2 regions of the Marinobacter sp. CP1 genome follow, and region 1 is predicted to be linked to the other one. Evidence: riboswitches for the same ligand, from Rfam matches in the RefSeq annotation. Region 1 holds a riboswitch; the other holds the start of a gene.
The links. A riboswitch is a leader RNA that binds a small molecule or an ion and turns the genes downstream of it on or off. The one in region 1 is predicted to bind glycine.
Positions count from the first base shown of each region.

Region 2: another riboswitch for glycine. It lies ahead of ACP86_RS20625 (D-amino acid dehydrogenase); the one in region 1 lies ahead of ACP86_RS11330 (trimeric intracellular cation channel family protein).

Region 1 is NZ_CP011929.1:2,448,391-2,454,739, reverse strand. It holds gene ACP86_RS11345 (DMT family transporter) at 1-271, opposite strand, end outside; gene gdhA (NADP-specific glutamate dehydrogenase) at 362-1,708, opposite strand; gene rnk (nucleoside diphosphate kinase regulator) at 1,722-2,108, opposite strand; gene ACP86_RS11330 (trimeric intracellular cation channel family protein) at 2,427-3,026, opposite strand; glycine riboswitch at 3,067-3,165, opposite strand; glycine riboswitch at 3,166-3,251, opposite strand; gene ACP86_RS11325 (NADPH-dependent FMN reductase) at 3,470-3,862, shown strand; gene codA (cytosine deaminase) at 3,933-5,162, opposite strand; gene ACP86_RS11315 (PucR family transcriptional regulator) at 5,196-5,900, opposite strand; gene codB (cytosine permease) at 5,901-6,349, opposite strand, start outside.
Region 2 is NZ_CP011929.1:4,474,205-4,480,553, reverse strand. It holds gene ACP86_RS20635 (glycerol-3-phosphate dehydrogenase/oxidase) at 1-772, shown strand, start outside; gene ACP86_RS20630 (FGGY-family carbohydrate kinase) at 762-2,321, shown strand; gene ACP86_RS20625 (D-amino acid dehydrogenase) at 2,302-3,522, opposite strand; glycine riboswitch at 3,686-3,778, opposite strand; gene ACP86_RS20620 (DUF3336 domain-containing protein) at 3,884-4,975, shown strand; gene ACP86_RS20615 (putative bifunctional diguanylate cyclase/phosphodiesterase) at 5,100-6,349, shown strand, end outside.

The DNA.
Region 1 (6,349 bases):
AATCCATTGCCAGGATGTAAAACATCACGAAACCCGCCAGGAAAGCACCGGTTACCAACACCTTCATACCGGGCCACATAAAGATCTTGCTGTGTTGCCTGGTTGCCAGCAGATAAACCGCCACCAAAACGGCCCCAATGAAGAGCCTATAGAAGGTAACCGTCTCGGCCCCCACCCCCGCATAGACCGAAATGGCACCGATCGTTCCCATAAAAACTGCGGAGAACGCTGCGGATAGTAAAAAGACTCCGGATCTCGATACTGAAGTCATGCTACCTCTGAACTAATGAATACCCCGTTTAGTCCCGCCTCGGCAAAGGGCAGGCCTGCGCTACACGAACAGAAGGCGCCTCCAGACTATTTAAATAACCCCAAACGCCAGCATCGCATCAGCAACCCGGCAAAAGCCTGTGGTATTGGCGCCAAATACGTAGTCTCCCGGCCGGCCGTATTCTTCAGCGGTTTCAAAACAGGAGCGGTGAATTTCGATCATGATGTCCTTAAGGCGGTGTTCGCTGTAATCGAAACTCCAGGAGTCCCGGGAGGCGTTCTGCTGCATTTCCAGCGCGCTGGTAGCCACGCCACCGGCATTAGCCGCTTTTGCAGGACCAAATAAAATGCCGGCGTCGCGGAACAACTTCACCGCGTCTGGAGTGCACGGCATATTGGCACCTTCAGCAACCGCCAGGACGCCATTGCGAATCAACGCCTTCGCGTCGCCCCCGGTCACCTCGTTCTGAGTGGCGCACGGCAGGGCTACCTGACAGGACAGTTCCCAAATGGACGCCCCGCGCACGTAATCGCTTCCATTCTGCCGCCGGGCGGCATAATCGCTGATTCGGCCGCGTTCCGTCTCTTTGATCTGGCGAACCAGCCCAACATCGATTCCGCCCGGGTCGTAAACGTAGCCACTGGAATCGGAGCAGGCGATCACCCTGCCCCCAAACTGCTGAACCTTCTCCATCGCATAAATTGCGACGTTCCCGGAGCCGGAAACTACCACGTCCTTGCCCTCCAGATCGGAACCTTGAGCCGCCAGCATCTCCCGGACAAAATAAACCGTTCCGTAACCTGTCGCTTCCTTGCGCACACGAGCACCGCCCCATCCGAGGCCCTTACCAGTCAGCACGCCAGATTCGTAACGGTTGGTGAGGCGCTTGTATTGCCCGAACAGAAAACCAATCTCCCTGGCTCCTACGCCGATGTCGCCTGCTGGCACGTCGGTGTACTCGCCAATATGCCGATACAGTTCGGTCATGAAGGATTGGCAAAACCGCATGATCTCATTGTCAGATCGGCCCTTGGGATCAAAGTCGGAACCACCCTTGCCTCCGCCGATCGGCATACCGCTCAGAGAGTTCTTGAAGATCTGCTCGAAACCCAGAAATTTCACCACGCCCAGATTGACGGAAGGATGGAACCGCAAGCCCCCCTTGTAGGGCCCAAGGGCCGAGTTGAATTCAACGCGAAACCCCCGGTTGATCTGCACGGTACCAGAGTCATCCACCCAGGGGACCCTGAAAATGATTTGCCGCTCTGGTTCGCAAATACGCTCAAGGAGCTTCGCTTCCTTATACTCGGGATGCTTGGCAATCACCGGCGCCAGCGAGTCGAGAACTTCCAGAACGGCCTGATGAAATTCAGGTTCCGCGGGATTTCTCAGGACGACCTGCTCATACAGCTGGTCAAGGGGGGCTTTCTGGTGCATGCATCTTCCTCGTTCAGTTTGCGTGAGTCACATGGATAATTTTCAGACGCAGCTGGTTCTTTCCAGCCAAAGGCCAATCAATACGATCGCCTACCCGAAGACCCAGCAAGGCTGCACCCGCCGGAGCCAGGACGGATACACACTCCTCGCTTCCGTCTCGCGGGGTCGAGTACACGAGTCTCTTCGTGTACTCGGCGTCGTTACTCTCATTTTTAAAATGGACCAGAGAATTCATGGTGACGGTGCCGGAAGGCAGCTTTTCGGCATCAACCAGAGTTGCTCTATCAAGCTCGAGCGCAAGCGCTTCGGCTGTTTCAGTGCCATGTAGCTGTTTCTCCAACATCGCAGATAAACGATCAAAATCCTGTTCTAAGACATAAATAGCTGGACGTTCGGACATACCGACTCCTATAGGCCCGCAAGGCAAGGTTCAGTTAGGGGATGTGTTCAGAGGGTTTCGCCGAATTCGACGAGGGATTCGACGAATTCAGCGAAAGGAATGGCAAATACGGCGAGGCCCGGCAGCCAGAAATGCCGCCGCTGATAAAACGGAATGGATGAAGTAAAAACCGGTTTTCATTTTGAAACTCAGCGACTCTGAAAAAGGAAAAATCTTAGCAAGCTACGTTAGCTCAGTTCACGAGGAAATGAAACGATGAAAAGGTCTGAGGCTAGACCATGCCCACAATTCGAGGGCTTTCTCAAACCCACATCGCGCTCATTCCCAGCGTGTCTGCGAATAGCTGAATACTGGCAACGACAACCCCCAGCGAATGGCCGCCATACGCAGAAGCAGCCCGAGACTGAAAGCGGCCAAAAGAGTGACATTCTCGCCCACCCCTTGGCGAAGCAAGGTCAGGTACAGGAAAGCCACCATCAGTGAAACGCTGGCGTAGAGTTCGTGGCGCAGCACCTGCGGGGTGCGGTTACATAAGATATCCCGGATGATACCGCCAAAGATCCCTGTTGTGATGCCGGCCATGACCACCACCACGGTGTCATAGCCCAGCTTGAGCGCGACATTGCAGCCAATAACCGTAAAAGCCACCAGACCTATGGCATCCAGAACCAGAAACAACTGATGCAGATGCCGCATGAAGCGCGCAATCACGATGGTGACAAGGCCACCGGTAATGGTCATGTAGATATAGCGAGGGTGCTGGGTCCAGGTGACTGGGAAATTACCCAGAAGAATGTCCCGGACAGTTCCGCCACCAAGGGCGGTAAAAAACGCAATTACAGCGACACCAAACAGATCCATGTTCCTCCGCCCGGCGGTGAGGGCTCCCGACATGGCTTCGGCGGTAATGGCAATCATATAGATAGAGGTCAGCACACAGGACTCCTGAGTTTCTGTGGCCTCTCCCCCTGTCCCTGATACCTGAGAGTTTACAGAGCCTGGCTCTGCTTGCCCCTTCGGTGGACTGCGGTGGCAGTCGCTCTCCAGACGGCGTTAGATGATGCTCGCAGTACCTGTGCCTGAGCGTTTATGGGAGTTTGCGCCTTCGGCGGGGCCAACGGCCCACTCTCCTGCGAGACCGGGCATTATAGAGAGATAGGAAGCTAACGTCGAGCGAGGCGGCGGGCTGATAGGCTCAGAATTTTTGACTAATTCTTACTGGTTACTCCGTTATCTTTTTGAAGAGGCGCCCTTTATGCTGCTTTTCCAAGCAGACATTCCTACACGGATTCACTAAGCAGCCTTCGACGGCTTGTGACCGCTATCTAAGGACACCCCATGAAACTACAAACCATCCTCGCATGCAGAAATATGAGCATGAGCACACCAAAGCCTGGTCAGCGAGCGTAAATAAGGCAGATGCCTACGTCTTCGTCATTCCCGAGTACAATTTTTGCCCGCCGCCATCGTTCACGAACGCGTTGAACTACGTATACAACGAGTGGAACTATAAGCCTTGCGGGTTTGTCAGCTACGGCGGTGTTTCCGGTGGACTCCGTTCAGCCCAGGTTGCCAAGCAGCTGGTTACTACGCTGAAAATGATGCCGATGGTGGAAGGAGTAATGGTGCAGATGCCGTGGGAGAAACTGGATGACCAGCGCAACTTCCTCCCTGCCGAGCATCACACCGGCTCTGCCAATGCCATGCTGGACGAAATGGCGAAATGGGCAACGGCCCTGAAGTCGCTACGCTGAACACCAGAGTAGTTGAGCAGATTCCCCGGTTAGCAAACCGGGGAATCTGTAGCTTCTACTTCAACGGGCATCAACCCTGCCGGTTTATCAGAACACGGCCATCACGAATAGACGCGGCAACCGGCAACTGGCCCAACAGCACCTCGTAGGGCGACTGCCCCTGCAGAACAACACAGCGAGCCGGAAGTCCCTCCTCGATGCCGTATTCGTCCAGATCCAATGCTGCAGCACCGTTGTCGGTGATCAGCTCCAGCGACCGATCAATCCAACCCATGCCCAGCATGTGGCAGGCGTGCAGGCCTACGTCCAGGGTACGGAGCATGTTGCCGTTGCCCAGTGGATACCAGGGATCGCGGATGGAATCCTGGCCGAAGGCCACCTTCAGTCCCGCATCCAGCAGTTCCGGAACCCGGGTCAGGCCACGACGTTTCGGATAACCATCGAAGCGGCCCTGCAGGTGCAGGCTTTCGGTGGGCATCGACAGGAAGCGCAGGCCGGATTTCTTCAACAGGCGGAACAGCCGGCTGCAGTAATGGTCGTTGTACGAGCCCATGGCACAGGTATGGCTGGCGGTGACCCGTGAGCCATAATCCAGCTTGAGCGCCTCGGCAGCGAGCACTTCCAGGAATCGGGATTCGGGATCGTCGATCTCGTCGCAATGCACGTCTACGAGAAGGTCGTTTTTGTGGGCCAACGCCACCAGCCATTGAACCGATTCAACGCCGTAATCTCGAGTGAATTCGAAATGGGGAATGCCACCGACCACATCGGCCCCCAGACGAACCGCCTCTTCCATCAGCTCCTTGCCCTGGGGAAATGACCAGAGACCTTCCTGGGGAAAAGCGACAATCTGCAGGTCTACTGTGTCAGCCATACGCTCACGCACTTCCAGCATGGCCTTCAGCCCTGTCAGCTTGGGGTCCGTCACGTCCACGTGGGTGCGGACGTGCTGAATGCCGTTATCGGCAAACAGCTTCAACGTCTGTTCGGCCCGACCGATCACGTCGTCGTGAGTCAGGCTGGCTTTGCGCTCAGACCAACACTCGATACCTTCAAACAAGGTACCACTCTGGTTCCAGCGTGGCTCGCCGGCGGTCATGGCCGCATCCAGGTGGATGTGCGGCTCCACGAAAGGAGGAGCGACCAGATTTCCGCCGGCGTCCAGCTGGTTCTCGGCAACGCTTTCAGTCGCATCCTGCGCCGTGACACTGCTGAATTTTCCATCGGTGATGGTCAGCCGGAATAACCCCTCACGGCCCTGCAACCGAGCATTGGTAATAGCGTTCAGATTTTCACTCATAACATCTCCACACAGATTTTCCGCTGGCTTGAATCATGGCCGCGACAACAGATGGGCCAGCACCAGGGTTTTGAAATATTCATTCGGTTCAGACTCCGGAGGCATCTCCGCGACCAACCGATTCATCCGGTTCCGGATGGTATTTCTATGGCAGCCAAGGGCTTCAGCCATGGCGCACTGGTTTCCACGCTCCTGAAGCCATACCTCCAGGAGATCTCGACTACTGTCCAGCAACCCGGCTTCCACCTCAGGCAGGTACTGCCGGATAAGTCCTTCGAGCTGATGACTGCCGATACCGGCTATCAGCGCCTCCGCCAGCCCGCCTTCCCGGGGCTCTTGCGACCGCTCCGATGCGACAATCGCCCGGGCGATGGTTTCGGTCACATCCACCATTGGCAGCGAGTAAGGCTGCTCAAACAACGGCATGGCCAGCTCATCCGCCAGACGACTTAACATGGCCGGTAGCTGCCCGATGTAGGCATCGCCGGTCAGCACAACCAGCCCCGATATACCGCAGTCCCGACCTTCATAGAGGCACTCGGCCAGATTGGCCGGGCTGCGGTGGCGGCTGATACCGGTGACAAATACCAGCTCGCCACCCCTGACCCAGTTGGTGAAAGACCGGTTCTCCGCCAGATAAGGCCAGCGCACCGTGTTGTCTGCGCCGGAACTCCCACCCCGCAGATGGATGGCCCCAAGGCCAGGGAGCTCCGGAATGTCACGGCACGTCAGGGCCATTTACACCGCTCCCAGAACCTGGGCCCGGCGATCACGAACGGCCTCACTGACCACAAGCACTACACCATAACTGGCCGCGGCAACCAGTACGCCAACAATCGGCGCGATCCATGGCGAGGTATAGGCCGCTGCCGAGCCTATGGCATAGGCCGCCAGCCCGGGAATATTGAACGCGGGCAAGGTCGCCGTTTCGAGTGACGGGTACTCGCGCTTATAGCCAATGAAATAGCTGGCCATGATGACGCCGCCAATGGGCGGAATGAAGGTTCCAAGCAACACCAGGAACGGGATAAGCCACTCATACATACCCAGAACAGCCAGCACTGTGCCGATGGCGGCACCGCCCACTGTCACCAGCTTGCGCCGGCGGGTTCGAATCATATTGCAGCCGGCCACGGCGAAGTTGTATACGGTATTATCCTGCGTTGTCCAAAGATTCAGGAAGAGCA
Region 2 (6,349 bases), 2.0 Mb from region 1:
CTTCCCATGGCTGGGCACTACAGTTCTCGGCACCACCGATATCGACCATGAGGGAAACCTGGATCAGGAGCCGGTGATTTCTGAATCCGAGACCGCCTACCTGCTTGAAATCGCCTCACGATTGTTTCCGGGCAGCCCCATTACCCGAAGCGACATCCTTTCAACCTGGGCCGGTGTAAGGCCGGTGGTAACCGATGGTACGGGTAAGGCGCCGTCCAAGGAAAACCGGGAACACGCACTTCGGGTGAATCGGGGGCTGGTCAGCATTGCCGGCGGCAAGCTCACCACCTTCCGGGTCATCGCCCGCGAGGCACTCGTCCAGGGGCTTGGAGAAGACGCCAGCAAGGTTCTGCGGCCCGCATCCAAACCGGTGTTTCAGGGCACAGATCACCCCTCAAGGCCAGCCACCATTAGCCACCAGTGCTGGCAGCGACTGCAGGGGTTCTATGGCCCCGAGCTTGATCAACTGCTTGCTTCGGGCCCACTGGAGCCTGTCACTCCAAATCGGGCTTCCAACCTGCTCTGGGCGGAGCTTTGCTGGGCGTGCCGGAGAGAAGATGTGCAGCATCTGGATGACCTGCTTCTGCGACGAACGCGGTTAGGCATGGTACTACCGAATGCCGGCGAAGCCCTTCTCCCGCAGATTCGTAACCACTGCCAGCCGCTGCTTGGTTGGGCTGACCAGCGTTGGGAGGAGGAACAGGCCCGCTATCTGTCGATCTATCACAACGCCTATTCGCTGCCACCGCAGGAGGCCTCCGATGCCAGCTGAGCCGCTCATCCTGGCCATCGACAATGGCACCCAGAGCGTTCGGGCGCTGCTCTTCGATACCAGTGGCAATCTGGTGGGCAAAGGCAAGCAGGAAATAGAGCCCTATTTTTCGAGAGAGCCCGGCTGGGCCGAGCAGCACCCGGACTACTTCTGGGAGCAGCTCGCGGAAGCCTGCCAATTGCTCTGGAGCTCCACAGACGCGACACCGGATCAGGTTGCCGGCGTTACCGTGACCACCCAGCGCGGCACCGTCATAAATCTGGATGAAAATGGACAGCCTCTACGTCCGGCAATCATCTGGCTCGACCAGCGCCATGCAAGGGTAGAAGGCCCCGTCAAAGGGCCCTGGGGATGGCTGTTCAAAGTTGCCCGTCTGGCAGACACTATCAACCGGTTCCGGGAAAAAACCCAGGCCAACTGGATCGCTCAGAATGAACCCGAGATCTGGGCCAAAACCCGGCATTTCCTGTTGCTGTCCGGCTATCTCAACTACCGACTCACTGGAGAATTCCGGGACTCGACCGGCAGCCAGGTGGGATACCTGCCATTCGACTATAAAAAGCATCGCTGGGCCGGCCGGCGGGATTTCAAATGGCAGACGATGCCAGTCGAGCCTTCCATGCTGCCTGAGCTGGTTGCACCCGGCGAAACACTGGGCCATTTGACCGACGAAGCCTGCAAGCACCTGGGCCTGGCAAGAAGCCTCCCAGTAATCGCCGCAGCTTCCGACAAGGCCTGTGAAATTCTCGGCTCCGGCGGGCTGACACCCGATATTGGCTGTATGAGCTATGGCACCACTGCCACCATCAACACCACCAGCCAGCGTTACGTCGAGCCGATCCGGCTGATGCCGCCCTATCCCTCTGCATTGCCCGGTCACTATTCCACGGAGGTCATGATCTACCGGGGTTTCTGGATGGTGAGCTGGTTCAAGCGGGAGTTCGGGCTAAGAGAGCAGAAACTGGCCGAGGAAAGAGGTATCGAGCCGGAAGCGTTGTTCGATGAACTGGTCAAGGCAGTGCCGCCCGGATCCATGGGCCTGATGCTGCAGCCCTACTGGTCACCCGGCGTGCGCCAGCCGGGGCCGGAAGCGAAAGGCTCGATCATCGGGTTCGGGGACGTTCACACCCGCTCCCACATTTATCGCGCAATCCTCGAAGGTCTTGCCTACGCGCTCCGGGAAGGAAAGGAAAAAATCGAGAAGCGAAGCGGCGTGAAGATCAGGAAGTTGCGAGTGGCCGGCGGTGGCTCACAGAGCGATGCAGCGATGCAGCTTACCGCCGATGTGTTCGGGTTACCGGCCGAGAGGCCTCACACCTATGAGACCTCCGGGCTCGGCGCCGCCATTGATGCGGCTGTAGGGCTGGGGCTACATCCGGATTTCGACACCGCCGTGGCGAAGATGACCCGGGTTGGCGACGTTTTTCATCCCAACGAAGAAACCCGGGCTCTTTACCAGCGGCTGTATTCCGAGGTTTATCTGAAGATGTACCCTCAGCTTCAACCCCTGTACCGGAAAATCCGCGAGATTACCGGCTATCCCCGGTAACACTCTCAGCAACCAACTCAGCGGTAATCGCAGAGAGCGTCCAGCCCAGGTGACCGTGACCGGTGTTGTAGAACACGGTCGGCAGGCGGCCTGGCCCAACCCTTGGCATCATGTTCGGCAGCATTGGCCGCAAGCCTGCCCAGGGCACTACCTTGCGAGTACAGACACCTGGGAAGCACTGCTCAACCCAACGGGTGAGCGGGCGGATGCGGTCGTCCTTGATATCGCGGTTGTAACCGCTGAACTCGGCGGTACCGGCAACCCGGAAACGACCATCGCCCAGGCGACTGGTGACGATCTTGGTAGCATCGTCCAGCAAGCTGACGGTTGGTGCCGCCTTTTGCGAGGCTTCGTCGTCCAGCTCCACGGTAATTGAGTACCCCTTAACCGGATAGATATTCACCCGGTCACCCAGCTTTTTCGCGAGCCCGCGGCTGCCGACGCCGGCACAGATCACCACGCCGTCAAATGTGTCCCGGGACTGTTCGGTGCCATCGTGGGCGGTCACCCAGGCATTACGCTCATCGGCGCTCAGCTCGGTCACCGTGTGGCCATAACAGGTTTTAACGCCCAGCCGCTTGATGGCATCCGCCAGTCCATTGGTGAACTTGTGAATATCACCGGTGGAGTCACTCTCTGTGAAAAACCCGCCGTAATAGTTGCCGGCCAGGGTCGGCTCGATGGATTTCATTTCCTCCGGGGTCACCGACCGGCGCTCAAGGCCACCAGCCGCCAGCAGGCGCGATACTTTTTCAGCGTGATCAAACCCGGCCTTGTCCCGGTAGATGTGCAGGATACCCTGCTTCTTCAGATCGAAATCGATGCCTTCTTCCTGCGCCCAGGCAAACAGGTGGTCACGGGCAGCAATGGCCAGGCGGGCAGTTTCCGTGGTGTTCTTTTCATACTGGGGAATGGCGGCAATGAACTCGGCGAACCAGCTCAGCTTGTGCCAGGAAGGCTTGGGATTGACCAGCAGTGGCGCATCCCGGCGGGACATCCACTTGATGCCCTTCATCACGGTCTGCCAGTTGTTCCAGACCTCTGCGTTGGAAGCGGAGAGCTGTCCACCGTTGGCGAAGGAGGTTTCCATCGCCGCATAGCGATGCTTCTCGTAAACCGTAACGTCAAGCCCGCGCTTGGCAAGGGTGTAGGCCGTGGTAATACCAGTGATACCACCGCCAATTACTGCGATTCGCTTCATTCCAATCTCCGTGAGCGCCAAGGGTTTCCTCCCTGCTCGAAATGGCAGAAAGCACCCCTTCCGTCACGGGACCTGAGAGATTCACGAGCCGTTTTAACGAAAACGGTCGTTTGCTCCTTCGGTGTGCCGACTGACGCGATTGTCGACAGCTCTTCGGAAAGTATTCATGTCAGCGGTCCTTTTGCCTGAGAGTTTCCGGGGCAGTTGCTCCTTCGGCGCTGATCGCAAGGGATTCAGTCTCTCCCGCAGACATGTCTGATTGGTAATAAAACCCAACCCACGGGCCTAAACATAGCAAATAACCCGGAGCCAGGAAACCGGCCTCTGCACAGCTTGGGCCGTATGGGTTAAGGTAAAAGCCATGAAACACGCCTCGAAGACCCGCAAACAGCTCCAGCAGCAACTGGAACAGGCCCACGACTACGAGCAGTGGTGCGAGGCCGCTACCGCGCTCGATGACATGGACGGGCTGCTGGCCTGGCGCGAGCAGGAAGAAACCGGGATGCTGCATGAAAGCCTGATGCGCAAGCACATGGGCCTCATGGACCATTGCCGGCAGAATGGCGACACACGGCGACTGATCCGGATCCTTCAGGAGAGCCTCTACCGTCACCTGGGCGAATTATCCAATCCCGATCTTTACACCGTGGCGCGCAGCGGCACCAACCGGTTAGTGGGTGAATTCCTGGATGCCGTCGAGACGTCCATGGAATTCATTTGCGATCACCCTATTCCGGAAGTGACAACCGCCCGAAAACTGAAAATGTTTCAGGACGCCGAGCGGGTCTATGGCCGGCCAGCCCTGATGCTCAGCGGGGGTGCGGCCTTTGGTATTTACCATATCGGTGTTACCCGGGCGCTCTGGCGACAGGATCTGCTGCCGGATGTCATGGCAGGCTCCAGCATGGGTGCCATCGTGGCGGGTGCCATCTGCAAACGGGACGACAAGGAACTGGCAGAGTTTTTTAACCATCCGGAACGGATTCACCTGAATGCCTTCCACTGGCTCGGCGTCACGGAAGGCTTGAGGGCTGGCCATGCCATGGATCCGCGCCAACTTCAGGAGCATCTCCAGCACAATCTTGGCAGCGTCAGTTTCAAGGAAGCCTATGAGCACAGTGGCCGAACACTGAATATCTCCGTCTCCCCCACCCGCACCCAGCAGAAGCCACGGCCACTCATCGAGCAGGCCTACGCCATGACCAGTCAGCAATACCTCGGGGACATCAACATCCATTTCCCGCCCAAGGCGTCCCTTTACCGAAAGGTCCTCTCCAACCCGACCCCTGAAGATCTCGAGATGTATATCAATCTCGGTGAACAGGCCACATGGCCACGGCTGGCCATGATCAAGGACCAGACCAGGATCAGCCGGGCATTCGATCGCTGTATCGCCAGGCTGGAGCAAGAGCTGGAGCAGGAAACCGCAGAGCAGACTGCAACGCCGCTCTAAAGACAGCACCGCCCTACCGATCAGTAAACCAACTAGATAACCCTGGGATCCCGAACTATTCTCATTCTATTGCATCATCGCTTCGCGAAACGTTTATCGCTAATCATGAGGATGCTGACAAGCAATGGATATTGGACAAGGAAGTCGATCGGCTACCGAGGACAGTGAAAACAGGTTTTACGAGCTGATCGAAAGTCTGCCCATGGTGGCTGTGCAGGGATACGACAGACACCGTAGGGTAATTTATTGGAATGAAGCAAGCGCCCGCCTATACGGCTATTCCCGCGACGAAGCACTTGGGCAGCTTTTGGAAGACCTCATCATTCCCGATCACATGCGTAACGGTGTGATCGAAGCGCACCGCAATTGGCTTGAAAAAAACATCAGCATTCCCTCCGACGAACTTGAACTGAAACACAAAGAAGGACATCTGGTTCCCGTTTACTCAAGCCATGTGATGATCAAACAGGACAGCGGGGCCTGTGAAATGTTCTGCATCGACATAAGCCTCGAAGAGCAGAAACAAGCCAGAGACGAGCTTTATCGGCGCGCGAGTTTTGACGACCTGACCGGATTACCCAACCGGCACTTTATGGAAGCCGAGTTGTCGAGTCGACTGGATGAGGCTGATCGCCTGCAGCAGGAATTGGCAGTCGTCTTTATCGATCTGGACAATTTCAAGATTATCAACGATACGCTTGGCCATCATCATGGTGACAGCCTTCTGAAAGCGGTGGCCGAAACCTTGAGGGCCGAACTTCGAGGCGGAGACCTGTTGAGCCGCTTTGGCGGGGACGAGTTTGTCTTGCTGATCTTCGATTTCGAAGGCCCTGAAGGTATTCACGAACTTGTTTGTCGGTTGATAGACGCTCTGGAACACAGAGTGCATCTGGAGGGCGATTGTTACCAGGTTACCGCCAGCTTCGGCGTGAGTCTTTTCCCGCATAATGGCACCACCGTGGCCGAGCTGATGGGCAATGCAGACGCGGCCATGTACCAGGCCAAAGAAACCGGCAAGAACGGCGTGTGTTTCTATACCCCCGACATCAACGACAGGCTGGTCCATTATCAAGAAATCACCAACCTGCTCAGAGACGCCTTGAATAACGATGGGCTGGAATTGTTTTTCCAGCCCCAGATCAGCCTGGCTGATCGAAAAAGCGACTCCTGCGAGGCACTTCTCCGCTGTTTTCACGGTCAATCCCGAGCAGTGTCGCCAGCTACTTTCATTCCAGTGGCTGAGAAGTCCGGTCTCATCAACCGGATTGGCGAATGGGTTATCGAAGCAGCCTGCAAGCAACTCGACGCATGGCAGGAAACCCCTCTGAAAAACCTGCGGGTTGATATCAACCTATCGGGACGACAGCTCACCAA